Regions from separate parts of the Pantoea sp. C1E2 genome, predicted to be linked through region 3. Evidence: predicted binding sites of a transcription regulator. Region 3 holds the regulator's gene; each other region holds the start of a gene.
The links. The regulator PurR, encoded in region 3, represses purine synthesis genes. The targets are predictions, from matches to a motif close to CANGCAAACGTTTGCNTG.

Region 1 (4,214 bases), 1.9 Mb from region 3:
GACCGCGCCTAATGCCAGTGAAGCCGCTACTGCCACCAACGCATTCACTTCCAGTCCGACAATCGAGGCGGCGACCGCACCGGTGAGCGCCAGCAGCGATCCCACTGACAAATCAATGCCCGACGTCAGAATCACCAGCGTCATGCCGACGGCCATAATGGCGTTGACTGAGGTCTGCTGCAGAATGTTGAACATGTTGGCGACGGTAAAGAAGTTCGGGCTTTGGCTCGCCACCACGGCAATCAGCACGATCAGCGCAATCAGCGATTTCTGCTCCAGCAGCCAGGCTTTGCTAAACCAGCGACGGCTGGCGGGTAAGGTTTGGGTGCTCATACAACTAACTCCTCGCTGTGTTGCTTACCGACTGCCGCCGCCATCAGGGATTCCTGGGTAGCCTGCTCACGGGAAAATTCGCCACTCAGATGGCCTTCATGCATCACCAGGATGCGATCGCTCATGCCCAGCACTTCCGGCATTTCCGACGACACCAAAATGATGCTCAGCCCTTCGGCTTTAAACTGGTTAATTAACTGATAAATCTCTTTTTTCGCACCGACATCCACGCCACGCGTTGGCTCATCCAAAATCAGCACGTCCGGCCGCGTCATTAATCCGCGCGCAATCGCCACTTTTTGCTGATTGCCACCCGACAGCAGGCCAATCGGCTGCTCCATTGACGGGGTTTTGACGTTGAACAAACGGATGAAGTCACCCACCGCCAGCTGTTCTTCACTGTGTTTGAGATTACCGGTGGCATGGCTGAAATAGCGCAGCGCGGTCAATGACATGTTCTCTTTCACCGACATGCCGAGCACCAGGCCATCGCGCTTGCGGTCTTCCGAGATATAGACGATGCCGTTGGCCAGACCGTCCTGGGGTGATCGGGTGATAATTTCGCGGCCGTTGAGCATGACTTTGCCGTTGCTACGCGGCAGTGCGCCGTACAGCACTTTCATCAGTTCCGTGCGTCCCGCGCCCATCAAACCGGAAATGCCGAGGATTTCCCCTTTGCGCAGGTTAAAGCTGACGTTATCCACGCCCGGTCCGCTGAGATTTTCAACGGTTAAGCGAACCTCGCCCGGCGCTTGATCGATGTGCGGATATTGATCCTCCAGCTTACGGCCGACCATCATCTCGATCAGGCTCTCTTCGCTGAGATCGCTCACCGCGCGTTCGGCAATAAACTGCCCGTCACGGAATACGGTGACGTCATCGCAAATTTCGAAGATCTCTTTCATGCGGTGCGAGATATAAACAATGCCGCAGCCCTGCGCTTTCAGTTCATTGATCACGCGGAACAGCGACAGGGTTTCGGTATCGGTCAGTGCATCGGTCGGTTCATCCATAATGATGACCTGCGACTCAAAGCTGAGCACTTTGGCGATCTCAACCATCTGTTGATCGCCAATCGACAAGTCGCCCACCAGCTTATGGCTGTTGAAGCGCAGGTTCAGGCGATGCAATAGGGCATCCGCCTCGGCGTACATCCGATTCCATTCGATGCGGCCAAAACGGTTAACAAATTCACGACCGAGGAAAATATTCTCCGCGACGGTCAATTGAGGAATCAGGTTAAGTTCCTGATGGATAATACCAATGCCCGCTTCCTGCGACGCTTTAGGTCCAGAAAAAGCCACATCCTTGCCCAGCCACTGCAGCGAGCCGGCATCCATGCTGTAAATGCCAGTCAGCACTTTCATCATGGTGGATTTACCCGCGCCGTTTTCGCCCACCAGCGCCATCACGCGGCCTGGATAAACGGCAAGCGATGCGCCATTCAGCGCTTTCACGCCAGGAAACGACTTTTCAATCCCTTTGAGTTGCAATAACGGTTGCATAACGACCTCAGAAGGTTACGCCAGCGCTCAGGATGACATTCGCATACGGAGAACACTCTCCGCTGCGAATGACCGCCTGACTACGCTGCGTTTCTTGTTTGAACTGTTCATGGCTGGTGTAACTAATGGTGATGACATTCCCCTGGTGCCGTTGCAAGGCATCGAGCACGGCGAGCAGTGCGCTGTGAAGCTGCGGATTGTTCTGCTTAATCTCCTCCGCCATCAGGGCGCTTTCGACTTGCATCTCCTGAGTAACAACATCAACCACCTGTAAAAATTCGGGCGTTCCCGGCGTCAACGCCAGATCGATACGCTGTGGACCGGCCGGAATCGGCAAGCCTGCATCAGCAATCGTCAGCGTGTCGGTGTGCCCCAGGCGGGCAATCACATGAGAGAGTTCAGCGTTTAACAAGCGACCTTTTTTCATTTCTTCCACTCCACAGCGAAACGTTTCGCTGACCGGGAGTGTATTAAATGTGTGCGGCAACTCAATGGCATCATCACGGAAGTGTGATCGCCATCGAAACGTTTCGCTTGTACCGGGGGAAATTTGAGTTTGGCGGGGAATGTGAGCCGCCTGAACGGCTCTGAAAGGCTTTATGGCAGCTTGCGAACCTGTTTAACGTCCAACTCAATGGAATTAAAGTCCTTATCCAGCTCGCCGGTCAGTTCAACCTGATCCTTCGGCGTGATGGTCTGTCCATGCCAGCGCTTATGGTCGATTTCCACTTTCATGTTGCCGCTGCTGTCGCGGAACAGATAGTCCTCATCACCAATTTGCTTATCAAGATAGCCGCGCACGGTGATCCAGCTATCGTCTTTCATCTCTTCGGCCTGTTTCACGGTGACGACGCTGGTGTTATCAGCCTGGAAGCCACCTGCGTGAACCTGGGGCTTTGGCGCACTCGGGTCAACAAAACCACCTTGTTGCGCGGCCAGAACTGGCGTCGATGCCAACATCACAATTGCGATTAGCGCTGCACTCTTTTTCATTCTTCACCTCTGTTCCATGAATGTGTGGGATACGGAGCTATTACAGCACAGGGTTCTTAACAGGATCTTAAGGGGTAAAAAAACATAAAAAATAGCCAAAATGCGGCGATTGACGCTGTACAAGCGAATGTTGGCTTCGTATAACGAGCGCTGCACATAAGGAGAATCGCATGCGCATTTTGTTGATTGAGGACGACTCGCTAATTGGCGATGGCCTGAAAGTGGGGCTGACGAAACTCGGCTTCAGCGTTGACTGGTTCATGTCAGGTGAAGCGGGATTCCATGCTCTGTCAGCTGCGCCATGGGATGCCGTGGTACTGGATCTTTCATTGCCCGAGCGCGATGGACTGGAGATCCTGCGCCAATGGCGTGAGCAGGGCGCGGATGTGCCGGTGTTGATCCTCACCGCATGGGATGCGCTCGATCAACGTGTGCAAGGGTTACAGCTGGGCGCTGATGACTATCTCTGTAAACCTTTTGCCCTTAGCGAAGTGGCGGCACGCTTGCAGGCACTTATTCGCCGTCGTCATGGACAACTGCAGCCCGAGCTAAAACACGGCAAAGTGGTGATGTCGCCCGGCAGCCACAACGTCTGGATTGACGGTGAAGCCATCAGTTTAAAGAGTCGTGAGCTGGCGCTGCTGGAACTGTTTCTGCGTAATCCCGGCCGAGTGTTAACCCGCAGCCAGTTGGAGGAAAAACTCTATAACTGGGATGACGATGTCACCAGCAATGCGGTGGAAGTCCATATTCATCATCTGCGCAAAAAGCTCGGCACGACGTTTATTCGCACCGTGCATGGCGTGGGTTACACCCTGGGTGCGGCTGAATGAGCCTGTTTCTGCGACTCGCCATCGGCTTCGTGCTGCTGATTTCCCTATGCGGCGGGGTGGCCAGCTACAGCGCCTGGCAACAAACCCGTGATACTGTTAATGAGCTGTTCGATACTCAGCAAATGCTGTTCGCCAAACGCCTGTTATCGCTCGATCCCACCAGCTTGCACGCCGCTTCTCTACCAAAAACCAAATCCATTTTGCGCCATCATCGTGGCGATCAGGATGATGATGCACTGGCCTTTGCCATTTTTCGTGCGGACGGCCAGCCATTACTTAATGATGGCGAGAACGGGCGAGATATGCAGTTTGACGATAAGCGTGATGGCTTTCGCGATGGTCGCCTGCGCGGTGACGATGACAGTTGGCGGCTGCTGTGGCTGACTTCTGCGGATAAACAGTACCGTGTGGTGGTGGGTCAGGAGTGGGAATACCGCGACGAAATGACGCGCGATTTGGCACTGGCGAGTTTGATGCCGTGGCTTTACGCCATGCCTTTTATGCTGCTGATGCTGCTGGCATTGGTGTGGTTCGAATTGCGCCCATTGAA
Region 2 (4,214 bases), 770 kb from region 3:
CATAAATTTAAGGCCGCTTGCGCGGCCTTTTCATTCAAAGCTTCTCAATCGCCCAGGCAATTCCGCTGGCGTACTCTTCCGGCAGCAGCGGCACCAGCGCGTTCAGCGCCGCCGCAAGGCGCGCTTGATCGCTGTCAGTGAGATTCAAGTGCCCAACCTTACGGCCCGGACGCACTTCTTTGTCATACCAGTGCAAATGCACCAGCGGCTGTTGCAGCCAGTCCACATTCACGTCGGTGCCAATCAGGTTCACCATCACCGATGGCGCAAACACCACCGGCTTCGGCAGCGCCAGACCCAGCACCGCACGCAGATGCAGCTCAAACTGGCTGATGGACGCGCCGTTCTGCGTCCAGTGACCGCTGTTGTGCACGCGCGGCGCCAGTTCGTTGATCAGCAGGCCTTCTGGCGTGATGAAACACTCCATCGCCATCACACCCACGTATTTCAGCTCATGCATGATCGCGCTAAGCATTGCTTCCGCCTGCTGCTGTTGCGCAGCATCGGCCTGTGGGAACGCCACGCTGGTGCGCAGAATGCCGTCCTGATGCAGGTTATGCGTCAGCGGATAGAACACCGTGGTGCCATCCTGACCGCGCGCACCGACCAGCGACACTTCACCGCTGAAGTTGATGCCCTGCTCAACGATGCATTCGCCGTAGCACTCATCCGGCAGCGAATCGGTCTCGTTGGCGCGCAAACGCCACTGACCGCGACCGTCATAACCACCGGTGCGACGTTTCACAATCGCCAGTTCGCCCAGTGAACTGAACACCTGCGGCCACTCAGCTTTATCTGCCAGCAACTGCCATGGCGCCGTTGCCAGGTTCAGCTGATCGAGCAGCTGTTTCTGCGTCAGGCGATCGGCCAGACGCGGGAAGATATCGCGGTTCACAAATGCCGGATGCAACGCCAGCTCGCGCGTTAACGCGGTTTCCGGCCAGCGCTCGATCTCTGCGGTGATCACGCTTTCGGCGATCGGCAGGGCAGAAGGTTCGGCATCCAGACCCACCGGATACACCGCGATGCCCAGCGGTTCACCCGCCTGGCGCAGCATACGGCCTAACTGACCGTTGCCGAGTACGCAAACCGGTTTCATGCATCCACCCGCGGATCTGGGTTGTTCAGCACTTCATCAGTCTGGGTTTGACGCCAGGTGGCGAGACGCGCCGCCAGCTCTTTGTCATGCACCGCCAGAATCTGTGCCGCCAGCAGCCCAGCGTTAGCTGCACCGGCTTTACCGATCGCCAATGTGCCTACTGGAATACCGCGCGGCATCTGCACGATGGAGTAGAGGCTATCCACACCGCTCAGCGCGGCGCTTTGTACCGGCACGCCCAGCACCGGCACCAGCGTTTTGGCAGCAATCATGCCCGGCAGATGCGCAGCACCGCCAGCACCCGCGATGATCACGTGGAAACCGTTATCTGCGGCAGTTTCGGCAAAGCTGAACAGTTTGTCTGGCGTACGGTGAGCAGAGACCACTTCAACGTGGAACGGAACATCCAGGCTGTTAAGAATTTCCTCGGCGAACTGCATGGTAGCCCAGTCACTTTTAGAACCCATGACGATGGCAATACGAGCCGGGGTGGCGTTGGATGACATGCGGTCAACTCCTGTGAATAGTCAAACGAACCTGGCCGGGCGGGCAGGTAAAGAAGGGCACAGAGAATAGCATGAGAAGAGAGCAAGGAAAACGGTTGCGTGGCCGGAAAACGGGCAATGATGCGTGAAGATGGTCAGATGATGAATCTTCATCCCGCTGAGTGTCGAGCCCGGGTACGCCCGACTATTTCAGGATGCGATTTTAAAACGGAAATTCGATCAGCTGCACGCCATCGGCATCGACCTGAATCATCGAGCCATTTTCATGCCAGGCACCGAGCACCACGCGCTGGGCGCTTTCACCTTGCACCAGCAGCTCATGCACCGCCGGACGGTGAGTATGCCCGTGAATCAGAATCCGCACCTGCTGGCGCGTCATCGTATCGATCACGGCTTGCTGATTAACATCCATGATGCTCATCGTCTTGTGCTGGTTGGCTTGCTTGCTGTCGGCGCGCATACGTGCGGCAATGCGCATGCGAATCCGCAGCGGCAGGGCGAGGAACAGACGCTGCAACCAGCGCTGATGCACTTTGGCGCGGAAGCGTAGGTAGCCTTCATCGTCAGTACATAAAGTATCGCCGTGCATGATCAGCACGCGATGGCCGTACAGGCTGAGCACTTGCTCTTCCGGCAGCAACGTCATCCCGCTTTCACGCGCAAAGCGTTTACCGAGCAGGAAGTCTCGATTGCCATGGATAAAGAATTTGGGGATCGGCAGGGCTTTCAGTGCTGCGGCGATTTCGCGGTGCAGCGGATTGGGATCGTCATCGCCAATCCAGGCTTCAAACAGATCGCCGAGGATGTAAAGCGCATCGCAATCGCGCGCTTCACCCTGCAAAAAATGCAGAAAACCGGCAGTAATTGCCGGTTCTTCTGTGCACAGATGCAAATCTGCGATAAACAGCGTGCGCGACATTACTCGCTAACAGTCACTTTCTGGATGACAACGTCGTCAACCGGAACGTCCTGATGCATGCCGCTGCGGCCAGTTTTCACCGCTTTGATTTTCTCAACCACGTCCATGCCTTCAACCACTTCAGCGAACACGCAGTAACCCCAGCCCTGCAGGCTTTCGTCACGGAAGTTCAGGAAGTCGTTGTCTGCTACGTTAATGAAGAACTGTGCAGTCGCTGAGTGTGGCGCCTGAGTACGGGCCATTGCCAGCGTACCTTTGGTGTTCTTCAGACCGTTGTTGGCTTCGTTACGAATGTCTTCTTTGGTGTCTTTCTGCTTCATGCCAGGCTCGAAACCGCCGCCCTGAACCATGAAACCGTTGATCACACGGTGGAAGATGGTGTTGTCGTAGAAACCTTCACGGCAGTAGTCCAGGAAGTTTTTCACGGTAGCCGGCGCTTTGTCATCGAAGGTTTTGATTACGATGTCGCCATGGTTCGTCTGGAAAGTGACCATTATATTCGTCCTGTTACGGGTGTCGTCAGTATCAACTGCCGCGCCTGCTAAGCGGCGGGGCATTTTTGTAGACGCCTCTTATATCACAAATTCCGATGGCTCGTCAGTAAGGCAGCCACAGAAGGTAAGCGAGCGATGCACAACTGAGAAAAATACGGCACAATACCCAGCTACGCTGGAAAGGCGTATCCCGCAAACGTTAATAACGGAATCGTTCAATGCTGAAGATCTATAACACCCTGAGCCGTCAGAAAGAGGAATTCAAACCGATCCACGCTGGTCAGATCGGCATGTACGTCTGTGGAATTACGGTTTATGACCTTTGTCATATCGGTCATGGGCGTACCTTCGTTGCATTTGATGTGGTGTCACGTTATCTGCGCTATGTGGGCTATCAGCTCAAATATGTGCGTAACATTACCGATATTGAAGACAAGATCATCAAACGTGCCAACGAGAACGGTGAGAGCATCGAAACGCTGACCAACCGTATGATCGCTGAAATGCACAAAGATTTTGACGCATTGGGCATTCTACCGCCGGATCTGGAGCCGCGTGCCACGCGCCATATCCCTGAAATCATCGAACTGGTTGAGCGTCTAATCGAACGCAAACACGCTTATGTGGCGGACAACGGCGACGTGATGTTCGATGTGCTGAGTGACAAAGGTTACGGCGTGCTGTCGCGTCAGGATCTTACTCAGCTGCAGGCGGGCGCGCGCGTTGAAATCACTGAAATCAAACGCAACCCGATGGACTTCGTGTTGTGGAAAATGTCCAAGCCGGATGAGCCCGCCTGGAATTCCCCGTGGGGCAACGGTCGTCCGGGCTGGCACATCGAGTGTTCCGCGATGAACTGCAAACAGCTCGGCAACCACTTCGATATTCACGGTGGCGGATCGGACCTGATGTTCCCGCACCATGAAAACGAAGTGGCGCAGTCGACCTGTGCGCATGACGGCGATTACGTCAACTACTGGATGCACTCCGGCATGGTGATGATCGACCGTGAGAAGATGTCGAAATCACTCGGCAACTTCTTCACCGTGCGCGATGTACTGGCGCATTACGATGCGGAAACCGTGCGTTATTTCCTGATGTCGGGCCACTATCGCAGCCAGCTTAACTACGGCGAAGATAACCTTAATCAGGCACGTGCGGCGCTGGAGCGTCTCTATACCGCGCTGCGTCACACC
Region 3 (4,214 bases):
GCTAAGGCGCTGGAAACGACAATCGGATAGATGGCGCCATTAGACAGTGCCATACCGCAGAAAGGCAGCAGCAGTGCAATCAAAGAAGGCGCGGGCATCATCGCGACAACAAACAGACTCAAAATACTCAGGCTATACAGCACCAACAACCACGGCAGCAACTGTGATCCCTGATATCGGCTCAGCATCGCACGGCAACTAAAGCCACCAATCAGAAACGCAATAGTTTGTGGAATGTAGCTCAGACCAATATCGGCGGGAGTTAAACCCGCAGAAGCCAGAATAAACGGCGAACCGGTTAGCCAGGCAAAGAAACTGGCGGAACAGGCGGAGTAAATCAGCACGTTACCGCTGTAGATGCGCGTGGTGAGCAAATTCAGCCAGCCGGGTTGCGGCGTATTATCAGCTTTGGTTTTTTTAGGCGCGGCAAGCTGAAATGTACCGATGATCAGCAGCACGGTGATAATTGTCAGCGCGATAAAGATGCTACGCCAGTGGAAATGACCCATCAGCCACGCGCCCAGTAGAGGTGCCAGAGCGGGGGATAGGGCAACCAGCGGCATAATGGTGGCGAAAACTTTGTTGGCCTGGGCTTTGGGGTAGCGATCGACTACCAGCGCCTGCCAGCTTACGGCGGCGGCACACACGCCCACAGCCTGCACAAAGCGCAGTGCCAGCATCATGTTAACGTCGGTCACCCACAACATCCCGAGGCAACCCAAGGCAAAAATCGTTAAACCTGCCAATAAAATCGGTTTACGTCCAAAGCGGTCTGACAGCGGCCCCCAAAATACCTGTGCGCAGGCAAATCCACCGAGAAAAAGACTGAGGCTGGCGCTAATGGTGCCCGGCGCGGTGGCAAAGTCACGCTGCATATCTCCAAAAGCAGGCAGATACATATCCGTGGCGAGGAAGCCGAGCATGCTGAGCACGGCAAGATAGGGCATAAATCCTTTTGACGACAACATAGTGTTTCTCATTGGCAGATTGAACGCCGGGGAGTGTAAAAGAGTGCGTCATTCTTTGTGAAACGCTAATATTTGCGCAGTGCTGTTAAAATTTTTGAAGGCTAAAATATGTGGTCTGAATATGCGCTGGAAGTGGTTGATGCGGTCGCGCGCAATGGCAGTTTTAGTGCGGCGGCGCAGGAGTTACATCGCGTGCCCTCTGCCATAAGCTATACGGTGCGCCAGTTGGAAACCTGGTTGGCGGTGCCATTGTTTGAACGTCAGCACCGTGAGGTGGTTTTAACCCCGGCGGGCGAGCATTTTGTACGTGAAGGGCGATCTGTTATCAAAAAAATGCTGGCAACACGCAGACAGTGTCAGCAACTGGCGAATGGCTGGCGTGGACAGCTCAGTATTGCCGTGGATTGCATTGTAAAACCACAGCGTACCCGGCAGCTGGTGAAGGACTTCTACCGTCATTTTCCGGACATGGAATTGATCATCAGCTACGAAGTGTTTAACGGTGTATGGGATGCCCTGGCCGACGGGCGTGTTGATGTGGCGATTGGCGCCACTCAGGCGATTCCGGTGGGTGGCCGTTTTGCATTTCAGGATATGGGCGCCCTCAACTGGCGTTGTGTGGTCAGTCCCGGCCATCCCCTGGCGGCGCATAGCGATCTCAATGAAGAGGCGCTGCGTGCCTGGCCATCACTGGTGCTGGAAGATACGTCTCGCGCATTGCCAAGACGCATGACCTGGACGCTGGATAATCAGCGACGTCTGGTGGTGCCAGAGTGGGAAACGGGGATGGATTGTTTACAGGCGGGACTGTGCGTGGGGATGGTGCCGGGCCACCTGGCGCGGCCATTACTTGATAGGGGGGCGTTGGTTGAGCTATCACTGCCGCAGCCGTTTCCGGAAAGTCCCTGCTGCGTCAGTTGGTCAGAACAGCGCGCGTCACCGGCGCTGGCGTGGTTACTCGCTTATCTCGGCGATGCGGAAACGCTGAACCACGAATGGCTCAGCGAAAATCAGCCTTAACGGCGGTAATCGCGGAACGGACCGTCCCCCACGGAACGTCGCTCAATCAATGTTGGCTGCACCTCAATGGTCTGTGGCTCTTCGCGCTTGCTGGTGATGCGATCCAGCAGCATTTCGAGGGCCTTTTTGCCCAACTCCGCTTTCGGTTGGTGGACTGTGGTGAGCGCAGGGGTGAAATAACGGGCGTTGCGCACGTTATCATAGCCAATGACGGAGATATCCTGCGGCACGCGCAGTCCCATCTCATCGGCGGCACATATCGCGCCCATCGCCATGATATCGCCACCGCAGAACACGGCAGTCGGACGCTGCTTCTGATTGAGAATTTGCTGCATCGCCTGATAACCCGATTCTGGCTCGAAGTCGCCCTGAACCACCCACTCCGGACGCACAGTTACGCCGGCTTCGCTCATCGCCTGCAGAAAGCCTGCATGACGACCGCCGCCCGTGTTGCGTTCCATCTGACCCGGAATCGCACCGATATCTCGGTGGCCACGCTCGATAAGGTAGCGTCCGGCCAGATAACCGCCCTGGAAGGCGTTATCCTGCACGGTATCGGTGAAGTCGCCACGCGAGGCGCCCCAGTCCATGACCACCATCGGAATATTGCGGTTCTCTTCCAGCATCTGCAGCAGATCGGCAGGATACTCAGAGCACATCACCAACAGACCATCAACGCGCTTTTGCGCCATCATTGAGAGGTAAGCACGCTGCTTTTGCAGATCGTTATGCGCGTTACCCAGAATCAAGGTGTAGCCGCGTTCAAAACAGTGGTTTTCAACCGCTTCGATGATTTCGGCAAAATAGGGCGCTTCGCTGGACGTGGCTAACAGTCCCAGCGTTTTGGTGTGATTCACCTTCAAACTGCGCGCAACGGCGCTCGGCGAATAGTGTAGTTCTTTAATCGCTTCCCATACGGCGTTACGCGTTTCTTCTGCGACAAAACGCGTTTTGTTGATGACATGCGAAACGGTGGTGGTGGATACCCCAGCGCGTTTCGCTACATCTTTAATTGTTGCCATGAAAAAGGTACTCCCCGGCTTATCACAACTCACTGATAAGTATATTGTTAAACGTTTGCGTCTGCGAAGGGTTTTACGCCCTAAAATGGGGGGCAAATCTGCCGTTTCAGGCAGGGAAAATCACTTCAGCAGGCTGTAAATACAGCATGCGCAAAATCAGTTGCGCAACGAAAGGCGGCGATTCTAGCAAGCCAACGCGGATAAGACGAGATTTTTGCCCACCGCTGTGCGAAAATTGTTTTAACCCTAATAAATGTGTGACTAAGGAGTAGTGATGAGTACAGATCTAAAGCTGGCGCTAATGACCACGGTTGGCGCACTGTTGATGATTATTGCGTTTAGCTTTACAGCCATTCTTCATTAATACAAAACGCATCAATAAAAAAAGCCGGCACTGATTAAGCGTCCGGCTTTTTTTGTGGCCAATGCCACAGAATGTTGCGCAACAACTAGCGAATGGTTTTTGGTGTCATCATACGGCGCGCACCCACATAGTGTTTCTGCCAGTAGTCTTCGCCTAATGCGCTAATCTGAATGTCTTTACCAGTACGGGGTGACTGTATAAATTTACCGTTGCCGAGGTAGACGCCAACATGATCGGCCGTCCCGCGGTTATTAATGCGGAAGAACACCAAATCCCCTTTTTCCAGCAGCTCGCGCTTAATGGGCGAGGCATCGTGCAGGTGATACATCTCATTCGCCGTGCGCGGGAATTTGTATTTCACGAGATCTTTATAGGCATACCACACCAGACCACTGCAATCGAAACCGGTGTGTGGGGAAGTGCCGCCCCACTGATAAGGTTTACCCAACTGTCCCATCAGCTTCGTCATGGCGGTTTCACGAGCTTTCTGATAGCGCAGACGGTGGGTTTTGCTCATCTTGATGCCGGTCAGCCCCTGAACTTCATCATCCACATCAGCAGACTTTTTCGCGAGGCGTTGATGGCCATACTTTTTCGATGGCGATTTAAGCAGGGATTTTTTGCGGCTGGTTTTGTTTAAGGCGGTTTCGGTCTTAGTCTGCTTTTTCAGCTTGAGTTTCTGCACGGTAGTCGTCAGGCGAGACTTTTTAGCCGTTGTTTTAACCGGGCGTCGCTTGCGGCGCTCATCTTCGCGCGCACTTTTTTTCTCGGCATTATGCAAACTGGCATTAATCGGGGCATGCTGGGAAGCAGAAGCCACGTTAAAAAACAGTTGCGCAA
Region 4 (4,214 bases), 740 kb from region 3:
GTGCTGCCGCCGGACATTCCTATCCCAAGCATTGCTGAAGTGCAGCGTGCGCTGTATGACGCCACCAAAGCCGTGAGCGGTATGCCTGGAGAAGAGGTAAAACAGCGCCTGCGTACCGGCACGGTAGTGACCACGGATGACCGTAACTGGGAGTTGCGTTACTCCGCTTCTGCATTGCGTTTTAACCTGAGTCGCGCGGTGGCGGTAGACATGGAGAGTGCCACGATTGCTGCGCAGGGTTATCGCTTCCGTGTACCTTACGGCACCTTACTGTGCGTCTCGGATAAGCCACTGCACGGCGAGATTAAATTGCCGGGACAGGCGAATCGTTTCTATGAGGGGGCGATTTCTGAGCATCTGCAGATTGGCATTTGCGCGGTAGAACTGCTGCGTGCTGAGGGCGATAAGTTGCATTCAAGGAAGTTGCGCACCTTTAATGAACCCCCCTTCAGGTAAAGGTTTAACTCCGGTCCCAATGGGGCCGGAGTCACATTGGATTTCAGATCAAACTTTAACTAGCAGATCTTTCACAAACCAGGCCAGGACAGCCAGAATAGCGGGCACCATAATGGACCAGGTGAGTCGGTCATTCAGCTTTTCAAATTTCACGTCAAGCTTTTCAAACTTCTCATCGATCCTGACAAACTTCTTCTCAAATTTTTCATCCATGCGTTCAAACTTCACATCGATGCGTTGTTCCATTTTGTCTAGCTTGTCGTCGATGCGCAGTTCCAACTTTTCCAATTTATCGTCGATGCGCAGTTCCAACTTTTCCAATTTATCGTCGATGCGCAATTCCAACTTTTCCAATTTACCGTCGAAATGCAGCGCCATTTTCCCCAGTTTATCGTCAAAGTGCACCGCCATCTTTTCGAACTTACCATCGGTACGCTTTTCCGACTGCCCCATTTCTCCCAGCAGTTCGGTACGCAGCGTGCCGATATCGGCCTTGGTCGCGAAATTCTCGGATCGCGCGGTCAGGACGGCAACATCCTGTTGAATTTGATGCGTGGTTTTTTCCAACAACCCGACTCGTTGAGTTAATTCTTCCATTTTTGAATCCTCAATATTCCTGACGACGTAGATAAGAGGTGGAAGAAACGGGGCAGCACGCATGGCGTATTCCATTACAAACCTCCAGATAGACCCGGCTATCTCTTCACCTTGCAGATTAGTGAAACAGATTCGAGCCGATTAAACATTCCACGAACCCGCCATTCACGGCAAAAAAAGATCAGGCAGGCATCAATACGCCGCACAGGCTAAAACTGGCAGAGAAATAACAGAAGGAGCCTTAGTGAAGGATTGCGAGAGGTCGCACAGAGAATATTTGCGGGGATGAAACAGAAAACACGGAAGCCCGAGCGGGCTTCCGGAAACCAAAACTTAAGCGCTTAACCAGCCCAGTTTGATCACGAACAGAATCGAGAGAATCACCAGTGCAGCATTGATCTCTTTCGTACGACCACTCAGCAGTTTTACCACGGTCCAGGTAATGAAACCGAAGGCGATTCCGTTGGCGATGGAGTAAGTCAAAGGCATGGTCAGCGCGGTGACGGTTACGGGCGCAGCCGTGGTGATGTCTTTCCAGTCAATTTCGGCCAAACCAGAGGCCATCAACACCGCAACAAACAGTAATGCCGGTGCGGTAGCGTAAACCGGAACACTACCCGCCAGCGGCGAGAAGAACAGGCTCAGCAGGAACAGCACAGCGACCACTATAGCCGTCAAACCGGTACGACCACCGGCACTGACACCCGCAGCAGATTCGACATAGCTGGTGGTGGTTGAGGTTCCCAGTAATGAACCAAACAGCGCAGCAGCACTGTCAGCGATCAGCGCACGGCCCATTTTCGGCACATTGCCCTGCTCATCCGCCAGACCCGCACGCTTGGTCACGCCCAGCAGCGTACCGGTATTATCGAACACATCTACAAACAGGAAGGCGAAGATAACGCTCACCAGACCTACGTTAAACGCACCGGAGATATCCAGTTGCATAAAGGTCGGTGCAATCGAAGGTGGCGCTGAGAAAACGCCACCAAATGGCGTCAGACCAATGCCCATCGAAATAAAGGTGACGACCAGGATACCAATCAGCACTGCGCCGGTCACGCGACGCGCTTCCAGCGCCACAATGATGAAGAAACCTAACAGTGCCAGCAGTGGGCCCGGTTTGGTCAGATCGCCCAGGCCAACCAGTGTTGCCGGGTTATCCACCACGATGCCCGCGCCTTCCAGCGCGATCAGTGCCAGGAACAAGCCAATACCCGCAGCGATACCCGCGCGCAGCGGCAACGGAATACTGGCAATAATCCATTCACGAATTTTAAAAATCGACAGCGCAAAGAAGATGACCGCTGACAGGAACACCGCGCCGAGTGCGATCTGCCAGGTGTAGCCCATGTGCAGCACAACGGTATAAGTGAAGAAGGCATTGAGACCCATGCCCGGAGCAAGCGCGATCGGGTAGTTGGCGATCAGCCCCATCAGCACACAGCCAATTGCCGCCGCTAAACAGGTGGCCACAAATACCGCGCCTTTATCCATGCCGGTCGCACCGAGAATGCTCGGATTAACAAACAGGATGTAGGCCATGGCCAGGAAGGTAGTGATACCCGCAATGATTTCTGTGCGCACGGTGGTGTTGTGCGCTTTAAGTTTGAAGAGTTTTTCTAACATCATCATCTCTCATGAGCGGAGACGGCACGGGTGCACGTTCTCTCTTGCCAATGTGGTTGAAACACTAGTTATATTTTTGATGAAAGCGATTTGAGCCGGACGTAAGGCAAGAGCACCTTCCGCTTTCCCCTGTCCATATAGCAATAGCTATGCCATCACCATACGCAATCGTTTACGTTTACGAATAGCGCGACGGTTAAGATAATTCCGAACCAGAATGAGGCGCGATTATGGTGCATTGCACTATTGCCGCGCAATCGTTTTCCCTACGGTCAATGGTCTCGGTAGAAAATATTGCGGCAACGCACGATTTCGCACACTGCCTGGCGATGGCGCTCACGTTTCTGCAGCATAGGGCAGCAGCTTAAAAACATCGGGTTACACTGCTTTTTAACCCTTTCGCAACATGTGAGAAAGCGCAATGAAGCCCGCGATTTTAGTCGTTGATGATGATCGTGCCGTGTGCGAATTGCTGCACGATGTATTAAGTGAACATGTGTTTACTGTTTACAGCTGCCATCAGGGCAAAGATGCCCTTGCGCTACTCAACCTGCACCCCGAAATCTCATTGGTTATGCTGGATATGATGCTACCGGACACCAACGGCTTACTGGTGCTGCAACAGATGCAGCGGCAGCGGCCGGATCTGCTGGTCATCATGCTAACCGGGATGGGTTCGGAAGCGGATATGGTGGTGGGATTAGAGATGGGTGCTGATGATTACATCGCCAAACCCTTTAATCCCCGCGTGGTTGTGGCGCGCGCGCGCGCTGCATTACGCCGTTGCGGGCGTCTGACACAAGCCGATACACAGCAGGATGAAGGATGGCAATTTAATGGCTGGCGGCTGGATGATGCGCGTTGCCAGCTGTTTAATCCTCAGCGCGAAAGCGTTGCCCTCACTCAAGGCGAATATACCCTGTTGCGCGCCCTGGTGGGTCACGCACGCAAAGTGCTGACGCGTGATCAACTGCTGGAACTGACCCACAATGAAAGTCTTGAGGTGTTCGACCGAACGATAGACGTGCTGATTATGCGACTACGGCGCAAGATTGAAGCCAATCCGCATCAGCCAAGTCTGATCCGAACCATCCGCGGCCTGGGTTATGTCTTTTCCGCTGATGTACTGCGTCCCGCTTCGGCCGCCCGCGAAACACAGATTGCCTGATCCATCCAGCGCTGCATCTCGGCCAATGGCCGCGTGCCGTCCAGCGCATTTGCTGCATGCAAATTGAAACAGGCGCAGGTATGTGCCAGCTTCAATGTCTCCAGCAAGGGCAGACCTTCGTGACTGGCATAGAGCACCCCAGCACAAAACGCATCTCCCGCTCCAACGCTGCCCACAATCTCTTCCGGTTTCAGGCACCATGCCGGCTGCCATAACCCTTCTCCACCGCTCTCTTGTCCCCATGCCCCCTCTGGTGCATGGATCACCACACGTTGACGTACGCCCTGTTCAATCAACCAGGCAGCGGCGTCGGCGAAGGCGCTGGGCGCCGCCAGCCCTGAAGCACTGCGCAGGGTTACACCGG

Region 1: the regulator PurR is predicted to act here: its motif matches at 2,279-2,296, upstream of rbsD (D-ribose pyranase).
Region 2: the regulator PurR is predicted to act here: its motif matches at 1,690-1,707, upstream of purE (5-(carboxyamino)imidazole ribonucleotide mutase).
Region 4: the regulator PurR is predicted to act here: its motif matches at 2,844-2,861, upstream of ACXI0A_RS13900 (NCS2 family permease).

The regions. Positions count from the first base shown of each region.
Region 1 covers NZ_JBSZHT010000002.1:205,247-209,460, forward strand. The annotation lists gene rbsC (ribose ABC transporter permease) at 1-333, opposite strand, end outside; gene rbsA (ribose ABC transporter ATP-binding protein RbsA) at 330-1,838, opposite strand; gene rbsD (D-ribose pyranase) at 1,846-2,265, opposite strand; gene ACXI0A_RS01240 (YgiW/YdeI family stress tolerance OB fold protein) at 2,436-2,831, opposite strand; gene qseB (quorum sensing response regulator transcription factor QseB) at 3,002-3,664, shown strand; gene qseC (quorum sensing histidine kinase QseC) at 3,661-4,214, shown strand, end outside.
Region 2 covers NZ_JBSZHT010000002.1:1,373,445-1,377,658, forward strand. The annotation lists gene purK (5-(carboxyamino)imidazole ribonucleotide synthase) at 35-1,099, opposite strand; gene purE (5-(carboxyamino)imidazole ribonucleotide mutase) at 1,096-1,605, opposite strand; gene lpxH (UDP-2,3-diacylglucosamine diphosphatase) at 1,808-2,524, opposite strand; gene ppiB (peptidylprolyl isomerase B) at 2,524-3,018, opposite strand; gene cysS (cysteine--tRNA ligase) at 3,237-4,214, shown strand, end outside.
Region 3 covers NZ_JBSZHT010000002.1:2,144,765-2,148,978, forward strand. The annotation lists gene punC (purine nucleoside transporter PunC) at 1-968, opposite strand, end outside; gene punR (DNA-binding transcriptional activator PunR) at 1,077-1,988, shown strand; gene purR (HTH-type transcriptional repressor PurR) at 1,985-3,010, opposite strand; gene cydH (cytochrome bd-I oxidase subunit CydH) at 3,285-3,374, shown strand; gene ACXI0A_RS10505 (C40 family peptidase) at 3,460-4,214, opposite strand, start outside.
Region 4 covers NZ_JBSZHT010000002.1:2,880,782-2,884,995, forward strand. The annotation lists gene ACXI0A_RS13890 (AMP nucleosidase) at 1-456, shown strand, start outside; gene ACXI0A_RS13895 (hypothetical protein) at 505-1,128, opposite strand; gene ACXI0A_RS13900 (NCS2 family permease) at 1,387-2,685, opposite strand; gene ACXI0A_RS13905 (response regulator) at 3,104-3,850, shown strand; gene ACXI0A_RS13910 (PfkB family carbohydrate kinase) at 3,787-4,214, opposite strand, start outside.